DNA from 2 places in the Streptomyces sp. NPDC028910 genome. Region 2 is predicted to be linked to the other one. Evidence: predicted binding sites of a transcription regulator. Region 2 holds the regulator's gene; the other holds the start of a gene.
The links. The regulator HrcA, encoded in region 2, represses chaperone genes, less so after heat shock. The targets are predictions, from matches to a motif close to TTNGCACTCNGNNNNNCNGAGTGCNAA.
Positions count from the first base shown of each region.

Region 1: the regulator HrcA is predicted to act here: its motif matches at 1,152-1,178, upstream of groES (co-chaperone GroES).

Region 1 covers NZ_JBVHVF010000039.1:619-7,355, forward strand. Annotated here, with positions in the region: gene ACZ4TV_RS31720 (FtsW/RodA/SpoVE family cell cycle protein) at 1-926, opposite strand, end outside; gene groES (co-chaperone GroES) at 1,322-1,630, shown strand; gene groL (chaperonin GroEL) at 1,767-3,395, shown strand; gene ACZ4TV_RS31735 (ester cyclase) at 3,484-4,191, opposite strand; gene ACZ4TV_RS31740 (SDR family NAD(P)-dependent oxidoreductase) at 4,265-5,038, opposite strand; gene ACZ4TV_RS31745 (MOSC domain-containing protein) at 5,070-5,756, opposite strand; gene ACZ4TV_RS31750 (LysR family transcriptional regulator) at 5,846-6,737, shown strand, end outside.
Region 2 covers NZ_JBVHVF010000037.1:1,754-8,490, forward strand. Annotated here, with positions in the region: gene ACZ4TV_RS31070 (DUF3097 domain-containing protein) at 1-748, opposite strand, end outside; gene ACZ4TV_RS31075 (MBL fold metallo-hydrolase) at 777-1,502, opposite strand; gene hrcA (heat-inducible transcriptional repressor HrcA) at 1,660-2,676, shown strand; gene dnaJ (molecular chaperone DnaJ) at 2,677-3,816, shown strand; gene ACZ4TV_RS31090 (nitronate monooxygenase) at 3,973-5,064, shown strand; gene ACZ4TV_RS31095 (16S rRNA (uracil(1498)-N(3))-methyltransferase) at 5,061-5,804, shown strand; gene ACZ4TV_RS31100 (histidine triad nucleotide-binding protein) at 6,088-6,447, shown strand; gene ACZ4TV_RS31105 (ribonuclease Z) at 6,451-6,737, shown strand, end outside.

The DNA.
Region 1 (6,737 bases), on a different contig from region 2:
GACTGCTCCGAGGTGACCCCCGCCGGAGGGTTCTCCCAGTAGACCGACAGCGGATTCAGCCAGGCCGCCACGCGCGCCTTGACGTGCGGTTCCGTCGAGCCCACCGCGAAGGCGCCCACCGCCGCCATGAGCAGGCCGCACACGATCCAGCTGGTGCGCTCGGTGGCGACGTAGAGCATCACCACGAAGACGCCGAAGAAGATCAGCGAGGTGCCCAGGTCGCGCTCGAAGACCAGCACCAGCATGGAGACGATCCACACCGTGACGATGGGACCGAGCTGGCGCATCGGGGGCAGCCGGACGCCCAGGAACCTCCGGCCGGTGAGCGCCAGCGAGTCCCGGTGGATGACCAGATACCCGGCGAAGAAGATCGCGATCATGATCTTCACGAACTCGCCCGGTTGCAGCGAGAAGCCGAAGAGGATGATCCAGCGCTTCGCGCCGTAGGTGTCCGCGCCGAAGAAGGCCGGCGCGATCAGCAGCACCAGCGCGCCGGCCATCGTGATGTAGATGAACCGCTGCAGCAGCCGGTGGTCGCGCAGCAGCGCCAGCACCAGGATGCAGGCGGCGACCCCGACCACCGTCCACATGAGCTGTCCGGGGGCGTTCGCGTCCGAGTTGTAGCGCTCGATGTAGCCCTGGTCGAGACGGTGCAGCAGCACCAGTCCGAGCCCGGTCAGCAGCATGGCGAGGGGGAGGACCAGCGGATCCGCGTAGGCCGCGAAGCGGCGCACGCCCAAGTGCGCCACCAGGGAGAGCAGGGTCATGCTGATCGTGAAGCCGGGGAGGTTGGGCGGCAGCTCGTCGTTCATGGCGAGGCCCGCGACGGCGTGGCCGAAGACGGCGATGGCGGTGACGAAGACCAGGAGCAGCGCCTCGGTACGGCGCCGGGCGCCCGCCGACGTCAGGGGTTTCAGGCCGCGCACGGGACGCCGCCACCGTCAGTGGGAGCGGGAACGGGGGCGGGAACGGGGGCGGGAACGGCCTTGGGCCCGATCTGCTCGGCAATGAGGCGCTTCTCGGCAATGAGGCGCTTTATCTTCATATCGTCTACGACGTCGAAGTGCTCCCCGTGGTTGCTTCCGAACCCTCCGCCGCCCTCGTCCAGCGCGGCCGCACCTGGCCGGGAGCGACACCCCCGGCGGCAAGAATTGGCACTCCGCTTGACCGAGTGCTAATCGCCGGAATAGTCTCGCACCTGGCACTCGCCCCTGGTGAGTGCCAACACAGCGACAGGCAGATCCGGCACCCGCGACGACGGATCGACCTGGTCGCCACCTCAGACAGTTAACCCCGGATCTCCGAAGGGGGAGGTCGGATCGTGACGACCGCCAGCTCCAAGGTTGCCATCAAGCCGCTTGAGGACCGCATTGTGGTCCAGCCGCTCGACGCCGAGCAGACCACGGCCTCCGGCCTGGTCATCCCGGACACCGCGAAGGAGAAGCCCCAGGAGGGCGTCGTCCTTGCGGTCGGTCCGGGTCGCTTCGAGGACGGCCAGCGTCTCCCGCTGGACGTCAACGTCGGCGACATCGTGCTGTACAGCAAGTACGGCGGCACCGAAGTGAAGTACAGCGGCGAGGAGTACCTCGTCCTCTCGGCTCGCGACGTGCTCGCGATCGTCGAGAAGTAATTCGCTTCCAGATTTGATTTGAGCTGCGCCCCTGGTCACCCTGCTGATGCCGGGCGGCGAGGGGCGTAGTTCGTTCTAGGCGGTGGAGGTCGCGGTGAGCGGCCGAGGATCGCAACGAGAGGACTGAACCGCTCCCATGCCGAAGATCCTGAAGTTCGACGAGGACGCCCGTCGCGCCCTCGAGCGCGGCGTCAACAAGCTTGCCGACACGGTGAAGGTGACGATCGGCCCCAAGGGCCGCAACGTCGTCATCGACAAGAAGTTCGGCGCCCCCACCATCACCAACGACGGTGTCACCATCGCTCGCGAGGTCGAGCTGGACGACCCGTACGAGAACCTGGGCGCTCAGCTCGTGAAGGAGGTGGCGACCAAGACCAACGACATCGCGGGTGACGGCACCACCACCGCCACCGTGCTGGCCCAGGCGCTGGTCCGCGAGGGTCTGCGCAACGTCGCCGCGGGTGCTTCCCCGGCCGCCCTGAAGAAGGGCATCGACGCCGCGGTCAAGGCCGTCTCCGAGGAGCTCCTCGCGACCGCCCGCCCGATCGAGGACAAGTCCGACATCGCCGCCGTGGCCGCGCTCTCCGCGCAGGACCAGCAGGTCGGCGAGCTCATCGCCGAGGCGATGGACAAGGTTGGCAAGGACGGTGTCATCACCGTCGAGGAGTCCAACGCCTTCGGCCTGGAGCTGGAGTTCACCGAGGGCATGGCCTTCGACAAGGGCTACCTCTCCCCGTACATGGTCTCCGACCAGGAGCGTATGGAGGCCGTCCTCGACGACCCGTACATCCTGATCAACCAGGGCAAGATCTCCTCCATCCAGGACCTCCTGCCGCTGCTCGAGAAGGTCATCCAGGCCGGCGCCTCGAAGCCGCTGCTGATCATCGCCGAGGACGTCGAGGGCGAGGCGCTCTCCACCCTCGTCGTCAACAAGATCCGCGGCACCTTCAACGCGGTCGCCGTCAAGGCCCCCGGCTTCGGTGACCGTCGCAAGGCGATGCTCCAGGACATGGCCACCCTCACCGGTGCCACCGTCATCGCGGAGGAGGTCGGCCTCAAGCTCGACCAGGCCGGTCTGGACGTACTGGGCACCGCCCGCCGCGTCACGATCTCCAAGGACGACACCACCATCGTCGACGGTGGCGGCAAGTCCGAGGACGTCGCGGGCCGCGTCAACCAGATCAAGGCCGAGATCGAGTCCACCGACTCGGACTGGGACCGCGAGAAGCTGCAGGAGCGCCTGGCGAAGCTCGCCGGCGGCGTCTGCGTCATCAAGGTCGGCGCCGCCACCGAGGTGGAGCTCAAGGAGAAGAAGCACCGCCTCGAGGACGCCATCTCGGCGACCCGCGCCGCGGTCGAGGAGGGCATCGTCTCCGGCGGTGGCTCCGCGCTCGTCCACGCCGTCAAGGTCCTCGAGGGCAACCTCGGCCTGTCGGGCGACGAGGCCACCGGTGTCGCGGTCGTGCGCCGCGCCGCCGTCGAGCCGCTGCGCTGGATCGCGGAGAACGCCGGTCTCGAGGGCTACGTCATCACCGCGAAGGTGGCCGAGCTCGACAAGGGCCAGGGCTTCAACGCCGCCACCGGCGAGTACGGCGACCTGGTCAAGGCCGGCGTCATCGACCCGGTGAAGGTCACCCGTTCCGCTCTGGAGAACGCCGCCTCCATCGCCTCCCTGCTGCTCACGACCGAGACCCTGGTCGTCGAGAAGCCGGCCGAGGAAGAGGCCGACGCGGGTCACGGCCACGGCCACGGTCACAGCCACTGATCGAGTCCCACGCTGAGAAGGCCCCGTTCCGCATCTGCGGAACGGGGCCTTCCCGTTGCTTGTGAGGGAGCGCGGAGTCAGGTGCGAGTCAGGTCGGCATGTTCTCCATCAGGCCCAGCTGCCGCATCACGCTCATGATGTCGTAGTGCCACCAGCCCTCGGCGATCTTGCCGTCCTTGCAGCGGAAGGTCGTCGAGCCGGTCGCGCTGACCTTCTTGCCGGTCGGCGCGAGGCCCATGAACTCGCCCGTGTGCGTCGCGTTCCAGGTCCACAGTGTGGTGACGAAGTCGCCTTCGGCGAGTTGCTGGTCCTTGGTGAAGGACATGTCGAAAGCGGACCGCCACATGTTGAGGTCCGCCATCAGGCCGTCGATCCCTTGGGCGTTGGGGTCGGCCTTGAAGATGTCGTGGTCGATGTAGTCGGAGGTGAAGATCTCCTCCGCGATGGAGCGGTCCCCCGTAACGGCCAGCTCGTCGAACATCCGGTCCGCGACCAGCTTGTTGAGGTTCTCGTCGCGGACCACGTCCAGGTTGGTGAAGGTCGGCATCCCCTCGCACAGGGCCACCATCTCCTGGAACATCCTGTCCGTTTCCGGGAGCTGAGAGTTCTTCATGGCCTCTTCGTACGAGGGGAATTCGACCACGTCCACGAAGTGGTTCTCGGCCTCGCGGTCCTTGCCGATGATGCTGTGGGTGACCGTGCGCTTGCCCTGGCTCTGCGAGACGTACCGGTCGAGCAGCTGGTTGAGGTCGTCCTGCCGACTGGTCTTGTAATCGATTATCTGTACGAATGTCATGGCGTCTCCCGGGCTTGGATGGGACACGTCCATTTTAGGAAGGTTTCCCCCATTCGGCCGGTTTACCGGCGAGTTACTGGGGCCCGTACTTGCGCCCCGTACGCGAGGACATCCCGCCCAGCAGCCCGCGCGGCGTCAGCTTCACCACGCCCATCAGCGCCTTGTACCGCGGGTCGGGGATCGACACCGTCTTCCCCCGCGCCAGGTCCGCCAGGGCGGCGGCCACCAGCTTGTCGGCGTCCAGCCACATCCAGCCGGGGATGTTGTCCGTGCCCATGCCGGCGCGCTGGTGGAACTCCGTCCGGACGAAGCCGGGGCACAGGGCCATCAGCCGCACCCCGGAGCCGGCCAGGTCCCGCGCCGCGCCCTGGGTGAACTGCACGACCCAGGCCTTGCTTGCCCCGTACGTACCGCGGGGCACGAAGGCGGCCACCGAGGCCACGTTGATCACGCCGCCGCGGCCGCGCGGGCGCATCGACTCCGTGGCCGCCGAGGTCAGCCGCAGGACCGCCTCGACGTGCACCTTCAGCATGGTCAGCTCGTCGGCCATGGAGACCTCGAGGTAGCGGCCCTTGTTGCCGAAGCCCGCGTTGTTGACCAGCAGGTCCACCGGGTGCGTACGGTCGCCGAGGCGCTGCTCGACCGCCGCGATGCCCTCCTCGGTGGCGAGGTCGGCGGCCAGGACCTCGGCCTCGATGCCGTGCCGGTCGTGGAGCTCGGTGGCCTGTTCGCCGAGGCGCTTGGTGTCGCGCGCCACCAGCACCAGATTGTGTCCCTGGGCGGCGAGCCGCCGGGCGAAGGCGGCGCCGATGCCCGCCGTGGATCCCGTGATCAACGCAGTCGTCATAGGCGCAACCTAGCTTCCCCGGATGACGGCGTTATCTCGCCCCGGTCCCGGCCGCGTACCTCTCCACGTACTGACGCACCCGCTCGTGGGCCTCCGGCTCCATCGCCCCGCCCGCCGCCAGGGTGCGCGGCAGCAGCTCGCGCTCGGTGGTGAAGGCGCGGAACCAGAGCTCCACCGTCACGTCGTGGTCCGGCCGGTGGACGACCTCGATGCTGTCGCCGGGGGAGACCGAGCCCTCCTGGATCACCCGCAGGTACGCGCCCGGCCGGGCCTCCTTGGTGAACCGCTTGACCCAGCCGGTCTCGCCCAGGGCCCCCTGGAAGGTCCGGCACGGGATCCGGGCCGAGGCCACTTCGAGGACGAGGTCCGACCCCACCCGCCAGCGGTCGCCGAGCCGCGCGGTGTTCAGGTCGATGCCGGAGGTGGTGAAGTTCTCGCCGAAGATCCCGCCGGGCAGCTCGCGGCCCAGCTCGCGCTCCCAGTGGTCCAGGTCCTCGCGGGCGTACGCGTAGACGGCCTGGTGGTCGCCGCCGTGGTGGCGCCGGTCGCAGACGGCGTCGCCCTCCAGGCCGCTGCCGAGGCCGGTGGCCTTGAGGCCGGGGGCGAAAACGCGGACCGGCCCGGGGACGGGGCGCTTGCCGATGCCCGTCACCCCGCCCGCCGCGTCGGTGTAGTCGACGGCCGTGGCGCGGCCGAGGTTCACGGAGATCAGACGCATGGGACCCATGGCCCTACGCTAGCCGAGCCGCCCCAAAGCGTCACCGGGGATATTCAGTCACCGGTCAAAGCAGGGCTTATGCTCGAAGGGTGATCGAAGCACGTCATCTCCGGGTTCTGCGCGCTGTCGCCGGGACCGGGTCCTTCTCCGCCGCCGCACGCGAGCTCGGCTGCACCCAGCCCGCCGTCTCCCAGCAGATGAAGGCGCTGGAGCAGTCGGCCGGCACGCCGCTGCTGATCCGCACCGGCCGCGAGATGCGGCTGACGCAGGCGGGCGAGGCCCTGGTCCGGCATGCCGCGGGGATCCTGGCGGGGCTGACCGCGGCCGAGGAGGAGGTCGCGGCCATCGCCGGTCTGCGCGCCGGCCGGGTCCGGCTCGTGTCCTTCCCCAGCGGCAGCTCCACCCTGGTGCCGACCGCGCTCGCGGCGATGCGCGCCGAGCATCCCGGGACCCGCGTCTCGCTGGTCGAGGCCGAGCCGCCGCGCTCGGTGGAGATGCTGCGCGAGGGCGACTGCGACCTGGCGCTGGCCTTCCGCTACGGCGGGGCGGCCGGCTCCGCCGCGGAGTGGGACGACCTCGTGGTGCGGCCGCTGCTGACCGACCGGCTCGTCGGGCTCGTCCCGGAGGGGCACCGGCTGGCCGGGGTCGCACGCGTGGGCATGGCGGAGCTGGCCGACGAACCCTGGATCGCGGGCTGCCCGCGCTGCCGCCGCCATCTGGTGGAGGTGTGCGAGGGCGCGGGCTTCACCCCGCGCATCGACTTCGCCACCGACGACTACCCGGCGGTCGTCGGCCTGGTCGGCGCGGGGCTGGGCGTCGCGGTGCTGCCGGAGCTCGCGGTGGAGTCCGTACGGGCCAAGGGCGTGAGCACGGTGGCCGTGGAACCGGCCGTCGAGCGGGAGGTCGTGGCGCTGACCCTGCCCGACCTGGCCCGGGTGCCGGCCGTGGCCGCGACCCTGGCCGAGCTGGAGCGGGCCGCCA
Region 2 (6,737 bases):
GCTCCAGGTCCTTGTACGAGGTCACCCGGGACAGGATGTGCTGCCAGGCGGCGCCGGTGTTCTGCGGCCAGCCCAGCGCCCGGCAGACGCCCGTCTTCCAGTCCTGGCCGCGCGGGACCACCGGCCATGCGGCGATGCCCAGCGCGGACGGCTTCACCGCCTGCCAGACGTCCACGTAGGGGTGGCCCACGATCAGGACGTCCGGCGAGGTCACCGAGGCCGCGATGCGGGACTCCTTCGAGCCCGGGACGAGGTGGTCCACCAGGACACCCAGGCGGGCGTCCGGGGCCGGGGCGAAGTCGGCGACGACGGCCGGGAGGTCGTCGATGCCCTCCAGGTACTCCACCACCACGCCCTCGATCCGCAGGTCGTCGCCCCAGACCCGCTCCACCAGCTCGGCGTCGTGCCGGCCCTCGACGTAGATCCGGCCCGCCCGCGCCACCCGCGCCCGGGCGCCCGGCACGGCGATCGAGCCGGAGGCCGTCCGGGCCGGTACGGCAGGGCCCCGGGGCGGGCGGACCAGGGTGACCACGGCGCCCTCCAGCAGGAAGCCCCGCGGCTCCATCGGGAAGACCCGCCGCTTGCCGAAGCGGTCCTCCAGGGTCACCGTGCCCGCCTCGCAGGCCACCACCGCGCCACAGAAGTCCGTACCGGCCACCTCGACCACCAGGTCCGGTTCCGCCGCCACCTCCGGCACGGCCTTGGGTCGCTTCCACTGCGGGGTCAGGTCGGGGGAGTACTCGCGCATCCGGCCGACACTAGGAGAGCCCCGGGCGTCATGTCCCCGACACGCCGAAACGGGCTGCCAGTGTGGCGCGTTGCGCACGGACGAAGTCCGCGGAGACCACCGCTCCGTGACCCGGCACGTACAGCGCGTCGTCCCCGCCCAGCGACAGCAGCCGGTCCAGGGCGGCGGGCCACTGCCCGGGCACCGCGTCCGGACCCGCCAAGGGCTCGCCCGACTCCTCGACGAGGTCCCCGCAGAAGACCACCTCGCGTTCACCCGGTACGAAGACGGCCAGGTCGTGACCGGTGTGCCCGGGCCCCACATTGGCCAGCAGCACCTGCACCCCGCCCAGCTCCAGCGTCCACTCGCCCGAGACCGGGTGCCTCGGCAGCACCAGCAGGTCCACCGCCTCCACCGCCTCCCCCTCCGCGAGCCCGTGCCGTACCGCGTCCCCGCGCAGCTCCTCGCGGCCCGCGTGGAGCAGCGCGTCCAGTCCGACCGCCCCGAACACCTCGGCCCCGGCGAAGGCGGCCCCGCCCAGGACGTGATCGAAATGGCCGTGCGTGAATGCGATATGGGTCACGCGCCGACCCGTCAGCCGCTCGGCCTCGGCCCGCACCCGCACGCCTTCCCGTACGGACGAACCGGGGTCGATCAGGAGGACGGACTCGTCCCCCACCACCAGCCCCACCGTGCAGTCCCACACCGGCAGCCGTCGCCGGCCGGCCCGTCCGGTCAGCCGTTCCCAGCCCGCCTCTTCCCAACGCACGTCCATGCCGCGACGCTACCCTGGCGGGCCTCCCTTGCCAGGGGCTCACCGCCCGGCCGTACACTGAGCGGGGGATCTCTGGCACTCGAACGTCCAGAGTGCCAAACGAACACGGCAGAACACGGCAGAACACGGCAACGGACCACAGCTGGAGGTGTGCGCGATGCTCAGCGAACGCAGACTCGAAGTGCTGCGCGCCATCGTCCAGGACTACGTCGGGACGGAGGAGCCTGTCGGCTCCAAGGCGCTCACCGAGCGGCACCGGCTCGGCGTCTCGCCCGCCACCGTGCGCAACGACATGGCCGTGCTGGAGGAGGAGGGCTACATCGCCCAGCCCCACACCAGCGCCGGCCGGATCCCCACCGACAAGGGCTACCGCCTCTTCGTCGACAAGCTGGCGGGGGTCAAGCCGCTGTCGTCGCCCGAGCGCCGGGCCATCCAGAACTTCCTCGACGGCGCCGTGGACCTCGACGACGTCGTCGGGCGTACGGTGCGGCTGCTCGCGCAGCTCACCCGGCAGGTCGCGGTCGTCCAGTACCCGAGCCTGACCCGGTCGACCGTCCGGCACGTGGAGCTGCTCTCGCTCGCCCCGGCGCGCCTGATGCTCGTACTGATCACGGACACCGGACGCGTCGAGCAGCGGCTCGTCGACTGCCCGAGCCCCTTCGGCGAGACCTCGCTCGCGGATCTGCGGGCCCGGCTCAACAGCCGGGTCGTCGGCCGGCGCTTCACCGATGTGCCCCCGCTCGTCCAGGACCTCCCCGAATCCTTCGAGGCCGACGACCGCGCCACGGTCTCCACCGTGCTCGCGACGCTCCTCGAAACCCTGGTCGAGGAAGCCGAAGAGCGGCTGATGATCGGCGGTACCGCCAATCTCACCCGCTTCGGACACGATTTTCCCCTGACGATCAGGCCGGTGCTCGAGGCGCTGGAGGAGCAGGTCGTGCTCCTCAAGCTGCTCGGCGAGGCCAACGAGTCGGGAATGGCCGTACGGATCGGGCATGAGAATGCCTACGAGGGACTGAACTCCACGTCCGTCGTCTCGGTCGGTTACGGTTCGGGCGGCGAAACAGTCGCCAAACTCGGCGTGGTCGGACCGACCCGCATGGACTACCCCGGAACGATGGGAGCGGTACGCGCAGTGGCACGTTACGTCGGACAGATCCTGGCGGAGTCGTAAGTGGCCACGGACTACTACGCCGTTCTCGGCGTGCGCCGCGACGCATCGCAGGACGAGATCAAGAAGGCCTTCCGCCGCCTGGCGCGTGAACTCCACCCGGACGTGAATCCGGACCCGAAGACGCAGGAGCGCTTCAAGGAGATCAACGCGGCCTACGAGGTGCTTTCGGACCCGCAGAAGAAGCAGGTCTACGACCTCGGCGGGGACCCGCTGTCCTCCTCGGGGGGCGGCGGCGGAGCGGGCGGATTCGGAGCGGGCGGCTTCGGCAACTTCTCCGACATCATGGACGCCTTCTTCGGCCAGGCCTCGCAGCGCGGCCCGCGCTCGCGGACCCGGCGCGGCCAGGACGCCATGATCCGCCTCGACCTGGAGCTGGACGAGGCGGCCTTCGGGACCACCAAGGACATCCAGGTCGACACGGCCGTGGTCTGCACCACCTGCTCCGGCGAGGGCGCCGCACCCGGCACCTCGGCGCAGACATGTGACATGTGCCGCGGCCGCGGTGAGGTCTCGCAGGTCACCCGGTCCTTCCTGGGCCAGGTCATGACCTCGCGCCCCTGCCCGCAGTGCCAGGGCTTCGGCACCGTGGTCCCGACCCCGTGCCCCGAGTGCGCGGGCGACGGCCGGGTCCGCTCCCGCCGCAGCCTCACGGTCAAGATCCCGGCCGGTGTCGAGAACGGCACCCGGATCCAGCTCGCGGGCGAAGGCGAGGTCGGCCCCGGCGGCGGCCCCGCCGGCGACCTGTACGTGGAGATCCACGAGCTGGCGCACCCGACGTTCCAGCGGCGCGGGGACGACCTGCACTGCACGGTGACCATTCCGATGACGGCGGCCGCGCTGGGCACCAAGTGCCCGCTGGAGACGCTGGACGGCCTGGAGGAGATCGACATCCGGCCCGGCACCGGGTCCGGCCAGGCCATCCCGCTGCACGGGCGCGGCGTCACCCACCTGCGCGGTGGCGGTCGCGGCGACCTGATCGTCCACGTCGAGGTGACCACCCCGGGCAAGCTGGACGCCCAGCAGGAGGACCTGCTGCGCCAGCTGGCGAAGCTGCGCGGCGAGGAGCGGCCGATGGGCCAGTTCGCGCCGGGTCAGCAGGGGCTGTTCAGCCGCCTGAAGGACGCCTTCAACGGTCGCTGACCGACCGGCGACCACTGCCACGAGCCCGGCCCGGGCCATCCCCGGGCCGGGCTCGTCGCATGGCCGGGCACCGGCCGACGGCCCCTCGGGAAGCGGACTATGCCAGGCGAATGCCATGATTCGGTCCCCTGAGCGGGACATGGCACGATGCAGTCCATGTCCTCCGCACCGAACGGTCTCTCCCCGTACCCGATCGTGCAGGCTCCCATGGCGGGCGGCGCCTCCTGTCCGCCGCTCGCCGCGGCCGTGTGCGAAGCGGGCGGACTGGGCTTCCTGGCCGGCGGCTACAAGACCGCCGACGGGATGTACCAGGAGATCAAGCAGGTGCGCGCGCTCACCCGGCGGCGCTTCGGTGTCAACCTCTTCATGCCGCAGACCGGTTACGTCGACCCGGCCGCCGTCGAGGCGTACCGCGGGCAGCTGGCCGGGGAGGCGAGCTGGTACGAGATCTCCCTCGCCGAGGAGGACATCATCGGCACCAGCGACGACGGCTACGACGCCAAGCTCGCGATCCTCCTCGAAGATCCGGTGCCGGTCGTCTCCTTCACCTTCGGCTGCCCCTCCTCCGCGGCCCTCGCCGCCCTGCGCAAGGCCGGTACGTACACCGTCGTCACGGCGACCTCCGTCGAGGAGGCCCGTACGGCCCAGCAGGCGGGGGCCGACGCCGTCTGCGTCCAGGGCGTAGAGGCCGGCGGACACCAGGGCAGCCACCGGGACGACCCCCAGGCCGACGGCACGGCGGCCGTGGGGCTCCTCGCGCTGGTGGCCCAGGTACGGGAGGCCGTGGCCCTGCCGATCATCGCGGCGGGCGGTCTCATGCGGGGCTCGCAGATCGCGGCGCTGCTGGCGGCGGGCGCGGAGGCGGCGCAGCTCGGGACGGCCTTCCTGCCGTGCCCCGAGTCGGGGGCGGACCCGGTGCACAAGAAGGCGCTGACCGACCCGCTGTTCGTCCGGACGGAGCTGACCCGGGCCTTCTCCGGGCGGCCGGCGCGGGGACTGGTGAACCGCTTCATGCGGGAGCACGGGCCGTACGCCCCGGCCGCGTACCCGCAGGTCCACCACCTGACCTCGGGGCTGCGCAAGGCGGCCGCCGCGGCCGGGGACCCGCAGGGCATGGCCCTGTGGGCGGGCCAGGGGCACCGGCTGGCGCGGGCGCTGCCGGCGGGGGAGCTGGTGGAGGTGCTGGCGGCCGAACTGGCCGAGGCCCAGAGCACGTTGAAGACAATGCAGATGAGGAGTGCGTCATGACCGCCCCGGTGTTCGTGGTCGAAGAGGTCCCCGCGGGAGCGGAATTCGTCCTGGACGGTCCGGAGGGCCGCCACGCGGTGTCCGTGAAGCGGCTGAACCCGGGCGAGGCGGTGGTCCTGACGGACGGCCGGGGCGGCTGGGCCGAAGCCGTCGTGAAGGCGGCGGAGGGCAAGGACCGGCTCGTGGTGGCGGTGTCCTCGACTGGGCAGGAACCGGAGCCGGCGGTCCGCATCACGGTGGTCCAGGCCCTGCCCAAGGGAGACCGCGGCGAGCTGGCCGTCGAGACCATGACCGAGACGGGCGTGGACGCGATCGTGCCCTGGCAGGCCTCGCGCTGCATCACGCAGTGGCGCGGCGACCGGGGGGCCAAGTCCCTGGCCAAGTGGCGGGCCACGGCCCGGGAGGCGGGCAAGCAGTCCCGCCGGGTCCGCTTCCCGGAGGTGGCCGAGGCCATGTCCACCAAGCAGGTGGCGGCGCTGCTGGCCGGCGCCGACCTGGCGATGGTCCTCCACGAGGACCGCGACACCCCTTCCGAGGCCCTGGCCACGGCCGCGCTCCCCTCCTCCGGCTCCATCGTGCTGGTGGTCGGACCGGAAGGGGGCGTCTCCCCGGAGGAGCTGGCGGCCTTCACGGAGGCGGGGGCCCACCCCTACCGCCTGGGCCGCTCCGTCCTGCGGACCTCCACGGCCGGCACCGCGGCCACGGCGGTCCTGCTGGCCCGCACGGGGCGCTGGTCCTGACCCTGCCGCTGCCGAGTCGTCCCGACCGGGCGGCTACGCCTGGCCGGTGCGCCGCGCCCGCCGCGCACCGCGCCTGGTCGGGGGCCGCGCATGGCCGGGCAGCACGCCTGGCCGGGCACCGTATCTGGTCGGGCGCCGCGCGTGGGCGGGTGCCGCGCTGGTCGGGCACCGCGCCCGGCCCGGCACCGTCCTGACCGGGCAGCATCCTGAGCGAGCACCGCGCCCGGGCGGCGCCGGGCTGGATACGATGCCCGGACTGATCACCGTCACGGGAGGCGAAGCAATGGCCGGGGAACCGCAGGCCGACTGCCTGTTCTGCAAGATCGTCGCGGGGCACGTCCCCGCGACCGTGGTGCGGGAGACCGAGACCACGGTCGCCTTCCGGGACATCAACCCGCAGGCGCCCGCGCACGTGCTCATCATCCCGAAGGTGCACTACCCCGACGCCGCCGCCCTCGCCGCCGCCGAGCCGGCCATTGCCGCCGACATACTGCGCGAGGCCGGTCAGGTCGCCCTCGACGAGAAGATCGTCGACCCCGGCTACCGGGTCGTTTTCAACACCGGCTCCGGCGCCGGGCAGACCGTCTTCCACGCCCACGCGCACGTCCTCGGTGGCCGCGGCCTCCAGTGGCCCCCCGGATAGCACGTGTCCATACGAGAGTTCGTGGTGCTGGGCACCGCCAGCCAGGTGCCCACCCGCCACCGCAACCACAACGGCTACCTGCTGCGCTGGGACGGCGAGGGCATCCTCTTCGACCCGGGCGAGGGCACCCAGCGCCAGATGCTGCGCGCCGGGGTGGCCGCGCACGACATCAACCGGATCTGCGTCACGCACTTCCACGGTGACCACAGCCTCGGCCTCGCCGGGGTGATCCAGCGGATCAACCTCGACCAGGTCCCGCACCCCGTCACCGCGCACTACCCGGCCTCCGG